Regions from separate parts of the Rhodococcus sp. PAMC28707 genome, predicted to be linked through region 4. Evidence: predicted binding sites of a transcription regulator. Region 4 holds the regulator's gene; each other region holds the start of a gene.
The links. Region 4 encodes LexA, which represses DNA repair genes until DNA is damaged. Its sites were predicted from a motif close to CGAACANNTGTTCG; they were not measured.

Region 1 (3,920 bases), 2.1 Mb from region 4:
AGACCAGCACCGTGAGGAGCGCCGTCCGACTTGCCGCCTGCATGAGTATCGATTATGGCTGCGATGGCTGCGGAATGCAGTGTTCTGGGCTGCGGTGTTCTGGGGCCGTCAATCCGGCGCGCCCGCTGGATGGTTTGCCCCGCGGGCAGGGGGCAGGGGGCTTGCGGCATGACTGCCAGCGGCACATGTGGTGCTCTGTGCCGCTGGCAGTCACTGGTGGCCGGCTACCAGGGTGGTGTCACGTAGGTGGCGGGTGCGGATCGGGTACGTCGGGTTGTGTTGGGGGCGCAGCGTTTTCAGGTTTCGGGTAGATTTATTCGTTGGGGTGGTGGTAGTGGTTGATGTGGCCTTTTCGGGTGGGGTCGAGTGTGGTCGGGGGATGCCAAAGGGTGCGGCCAGGGTAGGGGTCGTCGGGTCCGATGAGCGGGTGGTGCAGGTCGCAGCCGTAGGTGAGGGCGTCTATGTCGGTGTTGCCACCGGTGGCCCATTCGTCGATGTGGTGGACCTGTGATCAGGTCGCGGGTCGGGTACAGCCAGGGAAGGTGCAGCCGCGATCGGCAGCGATGAGGACGATGCGTTGATCAGCGGTGGCAATCCGTTTGGTTCGTCCAAGGTGCAGGGGCCGTCCGTGGTCGTCGAAGAGAGCGAGGTAGTGGTGCGCGTGGGAGGCCATGCGGATCGCATCGCGCATACGGATCAGGGAACCGGTGGCAGTGACGGCGTGGCCGGTAGCTGTTTCGAGGTCGGACAGGGTCATCGTGACGACAGCGGTGACGGGTAGCCCTCGATGGGTGCCGAGGTCGCCGGAGGCGAGCATTTGCCTGACGACGGTTTTCAGTGCGTCGTGTTGGCGTCGTCCTTGGCTGCGGCGGTCTCGTCCGGCGCGACCGTCGGTGTCGGTGCTGCTGGCCTCGGAACTACCATTCTCGCTGCCACTCGCACGGTCACTCCCCTGGGTACTCGCACTGTCGCGGTGAGTGCTGTCGGTGGTGGGTGTGGCGTCGGAGGGATTGCACATTCCTGGTTTGGCCCATTTGGCGAATGCTGCTTCGAGGTAGGCCCGGGTTTCGGCGTCGATGAGGAAGGTGCCTTTGGAGAGTCCATGTTGGCCTTGGTCTTTGATGCGGAAGTAGCATTGTTCGGCGATCTGTTGTTCGTCTTTGTCGGTGCCGTCAGGGTCGAGCGTGTCGAAGAGTCTTCTGGCGGCGACTTTGAAGTTGTCGGGGCCGAGTTGGCGGGCCAGTTCGGTGAGTTGCTGCTCGGCGTGGTGGCGGGTTTCGGGATCGATGTCGGGACTGAGGGTGCGGAAGAAGTTGGCGATGATGTGTTGGTGTTCTTCGTCGAGGGTGCCTTCTGTAGCGGCGGCGGCGGCGGCTGTGGTGGTCAGGATCGGATCGAGTCGTTCGCCGGTGATAGCTGAGCGTTGTCCGTACTGTTCGGCGTGGCGGATGCGTTGGCTGGCAAGTCTTCTGGAGAGTCGCAGGAGTATTGCGAGAGTGTCGGGTACAGATCCGTAGATGTGGTCGAGTCCGTGTTGGGCGATGAGGTCGGCGATCCAGGTGTGTGAGAGCGCGAACAGGGTGCGTTGGACTGTTTCGGCGCGGACCAGTAGTGGACGTCGGTCGGAATTCGATGCCCCGACGGTATCGAGACGCGTGAGCATCGAGACTTGATCTTCGATTGTTGCTATCGCGTGTGCGAGGTCGACGTCCTCGATCTCCAGCACGCACGATGGCGTCATCTCTGCCGAAGTGTTGCTGCTCCCGGAAGACCCACTGCCACCGATAAATCCAGTGTCAGATGCCACCCCGGCTACTCCTGAAATACCGTCCCCTGAAAGCATGTGATGAGAGTAACCCCGCCCACCGACAAGAACTCGAACATATGTTCCCCTGGTCGGCCGGCGGCGTTTCAGCTCACGATTTCGGTCGAAGTCCGAACGCAGTAATCGAAGCGACGTGCAACGACTTGTCGCCGAACTCTACGAGGACGACGCCGCGTCGCGACTCGTGTTCGACTGTCGCACTGACGGTATTGCCGGCGGCGATCAGCTTCCGGAATGTCATTCCACGCAGTGATCCCACAGCGACGTCGTCTCCTGCGCCCGTTCGTACTGCCCCGCCGTGTCCTTGCGAGATCGATTCCAGCGCTTCGGTTGCCGCGCGCTTACCTTTGCTCCCGACGCCACGCAGGCCGCCCATGAAGCCAACTACGCCACCGATGCCTTGGTTCCCGATCAGCTGAGGTGTCAGCTTCGCCGACGCAGCCAAGCCTTTGGTTCCCGCACGCAGCAACTGTCCGATCATCGATGCCAATTCCCAGTGCGCAGCGAGGCGTGCGATCTTCAGCTCGCCTTCCTCGTCGACGAGGTCGTACCGAATATGCATCGGGACGTTCAATGTCGCTCCGGTGGACATGATGGTCTCGAGGGATAGATCGCGGACGACGGACATTCCGTCCACCGCGTCGTTCTCGACGTGGAAGTTGATCGTGTTGGGAGCGATGAAGGTGTCGTAGAACTTTTCGATCGCCTGCCTGCCCTGATGCGGTCGAGTGCCAACGGGATCGTTGACCACTCCTCCGCGTGCGTACAGGTTCACCCAGGCTTCGCGGTCGTGGACGGCGACAGCGGCGGGGGATGCATCGATCGTTGCCAAAAGATCTTCGGAGGTGTGCACGCCATCGAAGCTATCGGTTCCGCTCGGTCGAGACCCTGGAATGCTTGATCTGTCTCGTCGGACCTGGCAGGCTACGTCGCGCTGACGGCTCTACTTCTCGAGCGCATACTCGTCCCATGCCACGGCTTACGCGACCATCAGAGGTTCGAATCGGTATCTCCGGCTGGACGTATGCGCCGTGGCGAGGCGACTTCTATCCAGCCGGCCTGCCGCACCGCGCTGAGCTCGGATACGCGTCGACGCACCTGTCCTCGATCGAGATCAACGGCACTTTCTATGCAATGCAGAAGCCGTCGAGTTTCGTGAAGTGGCGCGAGGAGACGCCGGTAGATTTCGTATTCGCTATCAAGGGCGGCCGCTACATCACCCACGTCAAACGTCTCGTCGGAGCCGAAGTGGCGCTGGCGAACTTCTTTGCTACCGGGGTGTTGAGCTTGGGCGCCAAGCTCGGTCCCATTCTGTGGCAGCTTCCACCCAATTTTCAGTTCGATGCGGACAAGCTCGCGGCATTCTTCGACGTTCTTCCTCGAACAACCACGGCCGCAATCGAACTCGCCGAGCAGCGGGACGACAAGCTGCCCGAGGATCGAGTCAATCTCGATGTCGACGGTGACCGCCCGCTGCGACATGCGCTCGAAGTTCGGCATCCGAGCTTTCAGGTGGAAGAAGCAGTCTCGCTGTTGAGGGAGAACGGTATTGTCTTCGTCGTTGCAGACAGTGCAGGTAAATATCCGTACGTCGAGACGCCGACGGCAGATTTGATGTACTTACGTCTGCACGGTGCCGACGAGCTCTACGCGAGCGGCTATACCGAGGAGGCGCTCGACGGTTGGGCAGCGAAGATAAAAAAGTGGACCGAGCAGGGCCTCGACGTCCACGTGTACTTCGACAACGATGCGAAGGGTTTCGCACCGTTCGATGCAATGAGGCTGATCGAGCGGCTGTAGCACTTTCTATCCGAGTATTGGATACTCGCTAGATAGTTATAGATTGACCGAGACGGAATAGTAGAAGCCAGCGAAGCGTCAGAACCTGCATGACTACTTCGGACAATGCCACGCCCGCCGCCGCTTCCGGGACGTTCCGCCTCGGCGGCGACCTCGAGATCAATCGCCTCGGATACGGCACGATGCAGCTGCCGGGCGAAGGCGTCTGGGGAGAGCCGAAAGACCGAGCCGCCGCCATTCGCGTTCTACAGCGGGCCGTCGAGCTGGGCGTGAACTTCTTCGACACCGCCGACAG
Region 2 (3,920 bases), 910 kb from region 4:
GAATGCGAGTAGGTTGCGGTCACGCGCGCCCTGAGAGAGGTTGCCGTGCAAGTCGACCGACGGGATTCCAGCTTCGGTGAGCTGCTTGGCGAGCTTGCGGGCCTGATGCTTGGTTCGCATGAACAGGATGCGACGTCCGGTGCCCGAAGCCAGTTGCTGCACGAGCTTCTTCTTGGATTCGACACCGTCGACCTCGAAGACGCTGTGCGTCATGGCTTCTACGTGTGAGTCGACTTCGTCGACGGAGTGCGTCACCTGGTCGGTGAGGAACCGCTTGACGAGCTTGTCGACGCCGTTGTCTAGCGTCGCCGAGAACAGGAGACGCTGACCCTTCGGTGGGGTAGCCGCCAGAATTCGAGTGACGACCGGAAGGAACCCGAGGTCGGCCATGTGGTCGGCTTCGTCGAGAACGGTGATCTGCACGCCGTCGAGTGAGACGTGGCGCTGCTTCATCAGGTCTTCGAGCCTGCCCGGGCAGGCGACGACAATATCGACGCCACCCTTGAGGGCGGATACCTGACGGTTCTGCGAGACGCCACCGAAAATGGTGGTGACGCTGAGCTTGTACGCCGCGGCCAACGGTTCTATTGCGGCGGCGATCTGTGTCGCCAGCTCACGGGTGGGGGCAAGGATCAGTCCGCGTGGGCGGCCTGGCTTGCGGTTGCCTGGGAGCTGTCCAGCGAGGCGGGCAACCATGGGGATAGAGAAAGCGAGTGTCTTGCCACTGCCCGTCTTTCCGCGGCCGAGAACGTCGCGTCCTACGAGAGTGTCGGGGAGTGTGTCCGCCTGGATAGGGAAGGCGTCGACCTTGCCCTGGCTGGAGAGAACTTCGGCGAGCGCGTTCGGAACGCCGAGTGAAGCAAAGGTAGTCATAACGATGTGATGCGCCTTTCGGGCAAGGTGTTGCACCACGGGCTGTACGCCCGACAAGTGCAAAGGGGTGGCGAGACTGCCGGTGGGCAGTTTCGATCGCCGTAAGAAAAGCCTGTGCGCGGTGCACATGGACTACGCGGCCGGGGCCGGGCGGAAGTAGAAGCATTCCACGACGTCTGACGTGCAGCTACGCGCGTCGGTGACCAGTGTAACCGGTGCCGCTGTCGTTTCCTTCCCGGAGTGACCCATCAGGCATCTACGCCGCGGAGAGGTCGATCACCAACTCTTGCTCGATGAACGACGGGTAGCTGATGACCACGGGCATCGGCGGTGCTGTCGAGCTGTACTCGTGCCCGGTCGGTGTGGTCATGTCGTAGATGTGGATGACGCCGGGCTTCCGTGCTTTTCGAGGTTCGGCACTCCACCCGTCTGCTTCCTTGGCGTGATTGCATGCGGCGCACAAGCCTGCACCGTTGTTCGCGCTGGTGTCGCCCCCGCGTGCGTAGGACCGAATGTGGTCGTGGTGACGAATCGGTGCGTCGCACCACGGTGTTCGGCACGTTCGATCACGCAGGTCGATCAATCGGGCCAGCGCTGTTGGGAAGATTCGAGCTTTCGATTCCATCGCGGTGAGCGCGCCGGTCGAGGGGGTGGCATACACCCTGCGGAGCTCGACCCGTGTGGTGTCCGCACACGCAGTGCCTACCAACTTGCGGGCGATGACTGCGGGAATCTCGCCGTATCCCTGCAGGTGAGCGGGGTCGGTGCTGTCGGCGAGAAGAGTCGTGTCGGCGATCACGAGGTTGACCGACACCGGTGCGCCCGCGCCCGCTGATGTCGTTCCGGTGATGCGCTCGTATGCCAGATCGGCCATGATCTGGTCCCTGGTTCGGCTTTCTCCGCCGGCGTTGACGATCGAGTCGGCGTCACGTCGGAGGGTCGCCCACATGCAGACCGCGCGATCCATCGATGTCACCGTGGTGAATTGGCACATGAAGTCCGGTTGTGGCCGAGTACTGGTGCGGCGCGCCGAGAACGCCTTTTCGAAGCGCTTCACTACCGACGCGGGATCGAGTTCAGCGGCCATCGCGCGGGCCCTCGCGGCGATGGCGTCATCACCGAGTCCATTCAGGATGTGCCCGTCCGCACACAGCCGTCTATCGATGACCTGCCGGTCCTCGACCGTCAAACATGCTGTCTCTCTAGCGATCAGGATGGCGCGATACTCGTTCAGCTCACCGCCGCGTAGGCGGTCGAGCGTGTGCGGCATCTCGTGCACGAGTGATCGTGCCAACCCGAGGAAGGTGGCACCCTTGTTCGGGGACACGCGCCGCGCGAGTCCGATCTGCGAGGCGAGGCCTGCCCTCCACTGCGCCTTGGGTTTTCCGAGCGCCTTCCGTTGCTCGCTGATCGAGACGGCGACGGCATCGGTGGCCACTGCCTGGGCTGCTGCGCACGCGCAGGTTGCGGTCTCCAGAGCGGTGATCAGGTCGATTCCGGTGGCCGCGTCGGGCACGGGTTTCAGCTCGTTCAGTCGCGCCACGAACTCCAGTACCTCGGATACCTGCATGAGATCCCCCAATCTCGAACGTATGTTCGACAATATCGAACCCCAGTCGTATCCGCAAGCCCCACTGGAGTTGTCGACCTGCACCCCGCTGCTATGAGCGGATGGGCGTCGAAAATCTCTGCTCTCGGCAGAGACATTGGGGTGCAACAGTTCTCGTGAGCAATAGTGGAGCCATGACCGACTCGACACCGCGAATGTTCTCCTCCGACCTCCGCCGACAACTTTTGCACCAAAGCTCCGCAGGCATCGGCGGTTCGGCAGTCGAAGTGGAGCATGCAGGTCGGGGTGGGGGTGCAGTGATGAGCTCGTACACCAATCCCAATGTCATCACACGAGATTCACGCGGCGAACGAGTCGTCGATGTCTATTCGCACCTACTCAGCGAACGCATCGTGTACGTCGGAACCGGCATCGATGCGGGTGTTGCGAATGCACTGATCGCGCAGTTCATCGGATCTCCGGTTGCAACTACATGTATCGGTCAGGCCGTCGCGGCGGGGGCAGTCCTGCTTGCCGCAGGTTCGCCGGGACGTCGAGCTGCATTGACCCACAGTCGGGTGGTCTTGCATCAACCGGCAGCGCAAGGTCGCGGCACCATCCCCGACCTCATCCTGGCAGCCGCCGAGGTGGTGCGTGTGCGGTCGGAGATGGAGGGCAATACTCGCCGAGCACACCGGCCGAGACGTAGCGAAGCTCCGGCATGACACCGACCGAGACTTGGTGCCGACTGCGTCGGCAGCTCTCGACTACGGAATCGTCGACCAGGTTCTGAAGAACCGCTGAGCGGCGAGCATGCTGACGCCACCCGGGTGAGGTCATGGTGCGCGAGGCCTACGATCTCGGCAATCTCGGCGATCTCGGCAATGGACGTCTGCAGCGCACCGACGACGGCAGCGAGGATCTCGCTCGGCGGATCCTTGCGGCCACGTTGTACTTCGGAAAGGTACTGCGGTGAAATTCCGGCGCGCGTCGCGGTGTCGGACAATGTGTCGCCTCGGGACTGTCGGCGTTTGCGTAGTCGACGGCCCACCACCTCGCGCCACAACGGTTCCATTGCCGTCGTCCGGCTGGGCGGCTTCGCGGTGTCGTAGTGCGCGGCGGCCGGCGCGATTGAATGCTGATGACCTCAGCCATGGGCCGAACCCTAGCGCTGGTCCGGAACGGGTGCGCGCAATTCTGTTCAGAGCGGAGGAAGAGATTTGGTGCCCTCGGCAGGATTCGAACCTGCGACCTACCCTTTAGGAGAGGGTTGCTCTATCCCCTGAGCTACGAAGGCGAGTTGTGCACGTGCGAGTGTACAACTCGCCTTGTCAGTCGGCGGCAATCGCGTCGACGATTGTCGAACGTGCAGCGTGGAGGGCTGGGGGTGCCGATCCGATGAGGGAGAGGACGAGTGCGACGAGTCCGTAGATGACCACGGTCGGCCCGATGGAGTAGGGGATGAAGATTCCGGTGCTCGCGCCGAGGATGAGGGTGC
Region 3 (3,920 bases), 380 kb from region 4:
CGGCGCGGATGTCGCGTTCTCGAACTCGGTTCGTCGACTCGGTGTCCTCGCGTCGGACGCGATCGCCGCGGCCTGCTTCGCGAACGGCTTCGGCCAGGGCCGTCAAGTCGTCCTCGTCGGGGGTCGTCGTGGTGAAGCCACCCTCGTAGCGCACCATTTCCCAGCCCTTGGGCGCAGTGGTGGTCACAGCGTGTACCTCGCACAGGTCCCATGAGTGGGGTTCGGCGACAGTAGCAAGTGGTCCCACGACAGCAGTCGAATCCGAATAGACATACGTGAGCGTCGCGACGGCCGAACGGCTACACCCGGGCCTGCAGCATCCACGCAGTGATCTCACGATCAAGAGACTATCCCTCGACTCCGACTGCACGCCGCCCGACACACCGCGAAGGGGCGGGCGATAACCTTGGGCATGGCTCGAACTGGCTCCGGAAGACAACCGACATCCCGATCTGCTGACCGTCGCGGCCGCGGAGTTCGCGGCCCGGTGCTCCCCTCGAATGTTCCGGGGCACCGATCGCGAGCCGACAAATTCGACCGCGTGGTGCTGGAGGCATTCGCTCGCATCGACCACAAGTGGCACGAGCGGTTGGAGAGGCTGGACATCGCAGTCGACGAAGTACCCAAAATCAGGGCCATAGATCCCGAATCGGTCACGTGGCCTCCCGAGGTGGTGGCAGAGGGGCCCGTTCCGTTGTCCAGACTGGTGCCGGCGGGCATCGACAAGCGCGGCGAATCCACACGCGCACGGATCGTGTTGTTCAGGCGCCCCTTGGAGCGACGTGCCAAGCACCCGGAGGATCTGGAAGATCTTCTCTACGAAGTGCTTGTCGAACAGGTTGCAACCTACTTGGGGGTCGACCCCGACACCATCGACCCGAGCATGGAAGAAGAACGTTAGCCGAAGGACCCGGCACGTAGCTCGACCTAGCCGATACCCCGCTTGAGCCGACGACGCTCCCGCTCCGACAGTCCTCCCCAGATCCCGAAACGCTCATCCTTGGCAAGCGCGTACTCCAGGCATTCGCCCTTGACATCGCAACCGAGGCAGATGCGTTTTGCTTCGCGAGTCGACCCACCCTTCTCGGGAAAAAATGCTTCGGGATCGGTCTGCGCACAAAGCGCACGCTCTTGCCACTGATCTTCGATCTCCTCGAACATTCGATCGAATCCCGCGACCATACTCAAGAACGGCTTCTCCGGAACACGAACTGGCAGAGCGGTTCCCTCCCCCAGTGCGTCGTCCTCGTCCACGAAATCTTCGGAAGCGCGATCGACAGCGGCAGCGCTGGAATCCATTGAACCTGAATCGATATCGTCCAGATCGTCTGCATCGTCAGCCCCGGAAACCACAGCATCGAGGCCGAGCGCCACGTCCGCTGTAGCCACATCGACAGCAAACGTATCCGAGCGGCCACCTTTTACATGTGCCGCAAAAGTCTTGTCATTCATACGGTTCCCGCAGTCGCCTCGTGCCGCGCGTGCTCGGGAATCGGTTTGCGACGCGTAGCTGACTACGCTGAGGTGAGCCTGGGGTTCGCCCCGGTGTTCACGTGCCTCGTACTGGTCGTACATCGCTTCAGCCTCCTCACCATTCGATAGCACAGAAATTTCCGGTCGATTCCGAATACCTTGCCCCGCGCCGATATTCGTACCCATACCCCAACCATCGACTTCTAACACACGCTTCTGCATACTTGACGTAAGATGGGAACGAGTGTTCGAATCAAGGGTCACTCCAAGCGAACTCGCCTGATGATCGGGGAATGACATAAATGTGATTAGACACGCCGGAGTAGGTTGCGGTCAAGCCGATACGGGTTATTGCAATACCATCTCCAGACCGGAATCGGCCCTCTCCCCGAATAATGGCCTGTCGTCGGCGTGTCGCGCCCCGAAAAACGGGCCGAAACCGGGACGGGGTCCGGATTTCACCGCATCCGCGCCCCTCAGGAGACGGGCGCCGACCGATCGATTCGACCGAGAGCCTAGGCTCTGAATCTGTGAAAGTGACTGTCTTGGTCGGTGGAGTCGGCGGAGCCCGGTTCCTTCAGGGCCTCAAAACACTGCTCGGGGACGACGACGAGATTACGGCGATCGTCAATGTCGGAGACGACGTGTGGATGCACGGCTTGCGCATCTGCCCCGACCTCGACACCTGTATGTACACCCTCGGTGACGGAATCGATACCGAGCGTGGTTGGGGACGCATCGCGGAGACTTGGCACGCGCGTGACGAACTCGCCGCGTACGGGGCCGACCCGGATTGGTTCGGGCTCGGAGACAGAGACATTGCCACACATCTCATCCGGAGTCGGATGCTCAGGACCGGATATCCGCTATCGGCGGTGACCGAGGCGTTGTGCAATCGATGGAAGCCAGGCGTGCGACTCCTGCCGGTGACCGACGACCGGAGCGAGACCCACGTCGTCGTCACCGACCCGGACGAAAAGGATGGGGACACTCAGCGAGCAATCCACTTCCAAGAGTGGTGGGTTCGCTACCGAGCGCAGATCCCGACACACAGCTTCGCCAATATCGGTGCCGAGCAAGCGAGTCCAGCGCCCGGGGTCCTCGATGCCCTCGCCGGCGCCGACGCCGTGATTCTGGCTCCATCCAATCCGGTGGTAAGCGTCGGAGCGATCCTCGCTGTCCCCGGAATCCGCAGTGCGCTACGTACGACGTCGGCCAAGGTTGTCGGCCTGTCGCCGGTGGTGGACGGAAAGCCGTTGCGCGGGATGGCAGACGAATGTCTGACCGTCATCGGTGTCGAGACTTCCGCCGAGGCCGTCGGACGTCACTACGGCGCACGATCGGACACCGGAATCCTCGACGCATGGTTGATCCATTCGACCGATCAGGCCACCATTCCCGGCGTTGACGTACACAGCGTGCCGTTACTGATGACCGACCCCGAAACGACGGCGCTGATGGCCGCAGCGGCACTTCGTGCGGCTGGACTCGAGCTGTGACCGAGCCGATTCCAACCGACCATGCTCCTGGCGGCAGCATCGAGATCATCCCCGTGACCGGATTACCGGAGTTTCGGCCGGGCGACGATGTTGCGTCCTCGATAGCCGCGTGCGCACCGTGGATTCGCAACGACGACATATTGGTTGTCACCAGCAAGATCGTGTCCAAGGCCGAAGGTCGACTGGTCGACGCACCACTGGATCCAGAAGAACGAGATGCCGCGCGAAGACTGCTGGTCGAGCAGGAAGCAGTTCGGATCGTTGCTCGCAAAGGCCGAACACTGATCACCGAGAATCGTCTCGGCATAGTGCAGGCCGCCTCTGGAATCGATGGATCCAACGTCGATCGGTCCGAGTTGGCTCTTCTCCCGAGAGATCCGGATGCAAGCGCTGCCGCCATACGAGCAGCACTGGCGTCTTCGCTCGGGGTCGACGTAGGAGTCGTCATCACCGACACCATGGGTCGCGCGTGGCGTATCGGCCAGATCGATGCCGCGATCGGCTCGGCCGGTCTTGCCGTGATCCATGGCTATGCCGGCGCCGAGGACGCCCAAGGTAACGAGTTGATCGTGACCGAAGTCGCTGTCGCCGACGAGATCGCTGCTGCAGGCGATCTGGTCAAGGGGAAGCTCGGTGCCGTTCCGGTTGCCGTCGTGCGGGGTCTGAAGCCGGTCGACAATGGCACCGGCGCAAGAGATTTGGTGCGCAGCGGCGAGGAAGACCTTTTCTGGCTCGGTACCACCGAGTCGATCGACAGGGGGCGCCGAGAGGCTCTTCTCGTTCGCCGCTCGGTTCGATCCTTCACCGGCGAATCGGTGGATCCCGAGGAGATACGCGGCGCCGTCGCCGAAGCACTGACTGCTCCCGCGCCGCATCACACCCATCCGGTTCGATTCGTGTGGGTTCGCACCCCGGCTGTGCGCACCCAGCTGTTGAACAAGATGAAGG
Region 4 (3,920 bases):
ACTCGGAGTGCTATCGAGCCCAGTGTCGCGTACCTGGCTCGATCAACGAGCAGTACTTCAGGCATGGTTGTATCACTGGCCCGAGTCGGTGGCCGCGATGAGATCCTGACCCGCAGTACCGACGAATCCACCTTGCTCGACGACCGTGACAGCACCGGCTGAGCCGCCGTCGAGATATCCGGCGCGTAGATTCGCAAGCCCTACCAAGCCCAGAAGAACAATGGCTGTGATCAACACACCCGCGATCGTGGCGGTCCACGACATTGTCTGACGTGGCGCCTCGTCGTCGAAGCTTCGATCGGCGGAGCTGTGATCGATGACCCGGTTGCAACCGTCCTGTTGCGCGACAGCGTGAAGGTAGCGTCGACGGTCGAGTGACGCGCAAGACGTGCGTGGGCGAGAAGTACGGACGGGCTGGCCCGAGCGCGTTGTGCGATCGAGGGTGTCGCGACCGTCTATACCCCGACCGTCTATACCCCGACCTGCTGCTGCGAGCCTGGTGAGAGCACTGGTCCGCTCTGTAGTGATGCTCATCGGAACCTCCACTGCGGTGTACAGATCGACCGTGGCGATGCTCGCGACCGACGCGACTTTCACCTTTATTCGATCAGGCGTTCGACGAACGCTTGTTCGAAGTTCTATCACGCGGGTCGGACAATGTCAGCAGAAGTTACGACACGGATCGAACAGATGTTTGATCGAACAGGGTTTTCGGGCTAGATTCGTGTCAGAAACCACACGTCACATCCACACCACGCGTTCGGGCCACTCGAGCACACGAGATGCCCGGCAGGGGAAGGCGATGCAGGAGGATGCACGAATGAAAGAAGAGACCTCGTCAGGGTCACCGAAGTCCACGGGCAAGACGAGCGGCAAGGCGAGCGGGAAGACGAAGGCTACGGCAGTGCGCGCAAAGACGCTCGGAAGTGCCACCGGTGGAAAGGTCCCCGCGCCGGCTGCCAAGACCGCCACAACCGCCAAGGCGCCCTCGGTGCCGACGGCGAAGGCATTCGAAGGTGAGGGCACCGACGTCAATGCGGGCCTGACCGAACGTCAACGCAAAGTTCTCGAGGTCATCAGAGCTTCGGTGACCGAGCGTGGCTACCCGCCGAGCATCCGGGAGATCGGGGATGCAGTCGGGCTGACCTCTACGTCGTCGGTCGCTCATCAGCTTCGGACGTTGGAACGCAAAGGTTTCCTCAGACGTGATCCGAACCGCCCACGCGCAGTGGATGTTCGCGGGCTCGACGAGGTACAGGCAGACCACGCGGCAGCCGTTGCCGACGGTTCGGCGCCTGCGGAGGATCAACTGCCGACTCCGACGTTCGTTCCAGTACTGGGAAGAATCGCAGCCGGCGGACCAATTCTTGCCGAGCAGGCGGTCGAGGACGTTTTCCCTCTCCCCCGCGAACTGGTCGGCCAGGGTTCACTGTTCATGCTGAGAGTGGTCGGCGAGTCGATGATCGAAGCAGCGATCTGCGATGGCGACTGGGTCGTGGTTCGACAGCAGAGTGTCGCCGACAACGGTGACATCGTTGCAGCAATGATCGATGGCGAAGCCACGGTGAAGACGTTCAAGCGCACCAAAGGTGAGGTATGGCTACTGCCGCACAACCCATTGTTCGAACCGATCCCGGGCAATGACGCAGCCATCCTCGGCAAGGTCGTCACGGTCATGCGCAAGCTCTGATCAGCGAGTTCGTACAGACGAAGGGCCGCAACCTCGTGTTTCGAGGTTGCGGTCCTTAACTGTATCGATCGAAAGGTGAGAACTAGAGATTCAGTCCCCGCCCGATGATTTCCTTCATGATCTCGGTCGTTCCGCCGTAGATCGTCTGCACCCGAGAGTCCATGTATGCCTTGGCAATCGGGTATTCCTTCATGTATCCGTATCCGCCATGCAGTTGCAGGCAGCGGTCGATGAGACGCACCTGGTTCTCGGTGGTCCACCACTTGGCCATAGCGGCTTCCTGCACCGTCAGCTTGCCGTCGTTGAGCAGTTCGATGAATTTGTCGACCATGATCCGTGAGGCGGTCGTCTCGGTTGCCAACTCCGCCAGCACGAATCGTGTGTTCTGGAATTTGCCGATGGACTTACCGAATGCCTTGCGATCACGGCAGTACTGAATTGTCATGTCGAGCGCCGACTCCATGGCGGCTGCTGCGACGACCGCAATGGACAGTCGTTCCTGAGGCAGGTTCTGCATCAGGTAGATGAAGCCCATCCCTTCCTCACCGAGAAGGTTCGCGGCGGGCACGCGAACGTCGGTGAAGCTGAGTTCAGCCGTGTCCTGCGCCTTCATCCCGATCTTGTCGAGATTGCGTCCGCGTTCGAAACCAGGCATGTCGCGCTCGACGACGAGCAAGCTGAATCCCTGCGCACCCTTGTCGGGGTCGGTGCAGGCTACGACGATGACGAGGTCGGCATTGATTCCGTTGGTGATGAAGGTTTTGGACCCGTTGAGGACCCAGTCGTCTCCATCGCGAACGGCCTTGGTCTTGATTCCCTGCAGATCGCTACCGGTACCGGGCTCGGTCATCGCGATCGCGGTGATCAACTCACCGGAACTGAATCCGGGTAGCCAACGCTGCTTTTGTTCTTCGTTCGTCAGATTGATGAGGTATGGCGCGACGACGTCGTTGTGCAGCGTGAATCCGATTCCGCTGTAGCCGCCGCGGGTGGTTTCCTCGGTGACGACGGCGTTGTAGCGGAAGTCTTTGACACCGCCACCGCCGTACTCCTCCGGCACGTCGGTGCCGAGGAATCCTTGCTTTCCGGCTTCTACCCACACCCAACGATCGACGAGGTTCTGCTCTTCCCACTTAGCGTGGTTCGGCGCAACGTGTTGGTCGAGGAACTTGCGGTACGACTCGCGAAACATGTCGTGCTCGGAATCGAATATCGTGCGTTCCACTTCGGTCTCCTTCGAATTGCCAACCGGCGGCACCATTGGTCACCTCCGGTGAACTGACGTCATTCGAGCCTACGGCCGAATAGGTCAACCGGTCGATGACCGAGCCGCGCGGAATCGGTGACCGAAGAAAGTGCTGTTATCGGCGCTGTGTGCGAGAAAGGGCGCGCAGAACGGGATAGCCGACCAAGATTCCGACCGATCCCCAGGCGATACCGCCGAGCTCCACCGACCCGACCGTCAGTGTCAGATCGCCGATGCCGGCAACGATGGCAGCAGCGACGACAACGAGGTTGACGGGATCGGTGAAATCGACCTTGCTGTCCGACCAGATGCGCACACCCAGCAGGCCGATCAACCCGTAAAGAACCAATGTCGCGCCACCGATGACTCCGTCCGGGACCGTGAACACCAACGCGCCGAACTTCGGCGAGAACGCGAGCACTACGGCCGTCACCGCGGCCACCCAGTAGGCCGCGGTCGAATACACCCGGGTCGCCGCCATCACGCCGATGTTCTCGGCGTAGGTCGTCGTGCCCGAGCCACCCGCAGCACCTGCCAGCGTCGTCGCCAATCCATCTGCGATGAGTGCGTCTCCGGCGAGGTCGTCGAGTTGCTTACCTGTCATTGCCGATACTGCTTTGACGTGCCCGACGTTCTCGGCCACGAGAACGATGACGACGGGTAGTGCGATGAGTACGACGGACAATTCGAACGTCGGTCCGCGGAATTCGGGAATACCGATCCATTCTGCAGCCCTCATCGCGTCGAGTTTGACGTCCGAGATCTGCCCTGACACCGCAGCGAAAACCCATCCGACGATGACACCGACAAGGATGCCGAGGCGTCCGAGCAGTCCCGGACCGGCGACGGTCACCAGCAGGATCGCCGCGAGAGTCACCGCGGCCACGAGTGGCTGCGCCTCGAACGACGACGTCGCTGCGGGAGCGAGGTTGAGTCCGATGAGAACCACGACCGCACCTGTGACGACCGGAGGCATCACCGCTT

Region 1: a site for LexA is predicted at 1,878-1,891, ahead of E5720_RS10960 (DUF222 domain-containing protein). Genes of this name have one in related genera too.
Region 2: a site for LexA is predicted at 2,459-2,472, ahead of E5720_RS05500 (HNH endonuclease signature motif containing protein). Genes of this name have one in related genera too.
Region 3: a site for LexA is predicted at 1,711-1,724, ahead of cofD (2-phospho-L-lactate transferase). Genes of this name have one in related genera too.

What each region holds. Positions count from the first base shown of each region.
Region 1 is NZ_CP039253.1:2,436,541-2,440,460, forward strand. Features, by position in the region: gene E5720_RS10955 (trypsin-like peptidase domain-containing protein) at 1-43, opposite strand, end outside; gene E5720_RS22280 (hypothetical protein) at 380-511, shown strand; gene E5720_RS10960 (DUF222 domain-containing protein) at 512-1,807, opposite strand; gene E5720_RS10965 (nuclear transport factor 2 family protein) at 1,917-2,678, opposite strand; gene E5720_RS10970 (DUF72 domain-containing protein) at 2,795-3,625, shown strand; gene E5720_RS10975 (aldo/keto reductase) at 3,715-3,920, shown strand, end outside.
Region 2 is NZ_CP039253.1:1,221,516-1,225,435, reverse strand. Features, by position in the region: gene E5720_RS05505 (DEAD/DEAH box helicase) at 1-873, opposite strand, end outside; gene E5720_RS05500 (HNH endonuclease signature motif containing protein) at 1,130-2,443, opposite strand; partial or broken gene E5720_RS05495 (ATP-dependent Clp protease proteolytic subunit) at 2,743-3,226, shown strand; gene E5720_RS22340 (hypothetical protein) at 3,261-3,398, shown strand; partial or broken gene E5720_RS05490 (helix-turn-helix transcriptional regulator) at 3,351-3,497, opposite strand; tRNA gene E5720_RS05485 (tRNA-Arg) at 3,644-3,719, opposite strand; gene E5720_RS05480 (ABC transporter permease) at 3,754-3,920, opposite strand, start outside.
Region 3 is NZ_CP039253.1:699,370-703,289, forward strand. Features, by position in the region: gene E5720_RS03210 (DUF3499 domain-containing protein) at 1-337, opposite strand, end outside; gene E5720_RS03215 (metallopeptidase family protein) at 413-901, shown strand; gene E5720_RS03220 (WhiB family transcriptional regulator) at 928-1,182, opposite strand; gene cofD (2-phospho-L-lactate transferase) at 2,004-2,972, shown strand; gene E5720_RS03230 (coenzyme F420-0:L-glutamate ligase) at 2,969-3,920, shown strand, end outside.
Region 4 is NZ_CP039253.1:314,659-318,578, forward strand. Features, by position in the region: gene E5720_RS01405 (hypothetical protein) at 73-534, opposite strand; gene lexA (transcriptional repressor LexA) at 992-1,690, shown strand; gene E5720_RS01415 (acyl-CoA dehydrogenase family protein) at 1,773-2,915, opposite strand; gene E5720_RS01420 (solute carrier family 23 protein) at 3,052-3,920, opposite strand, start outside.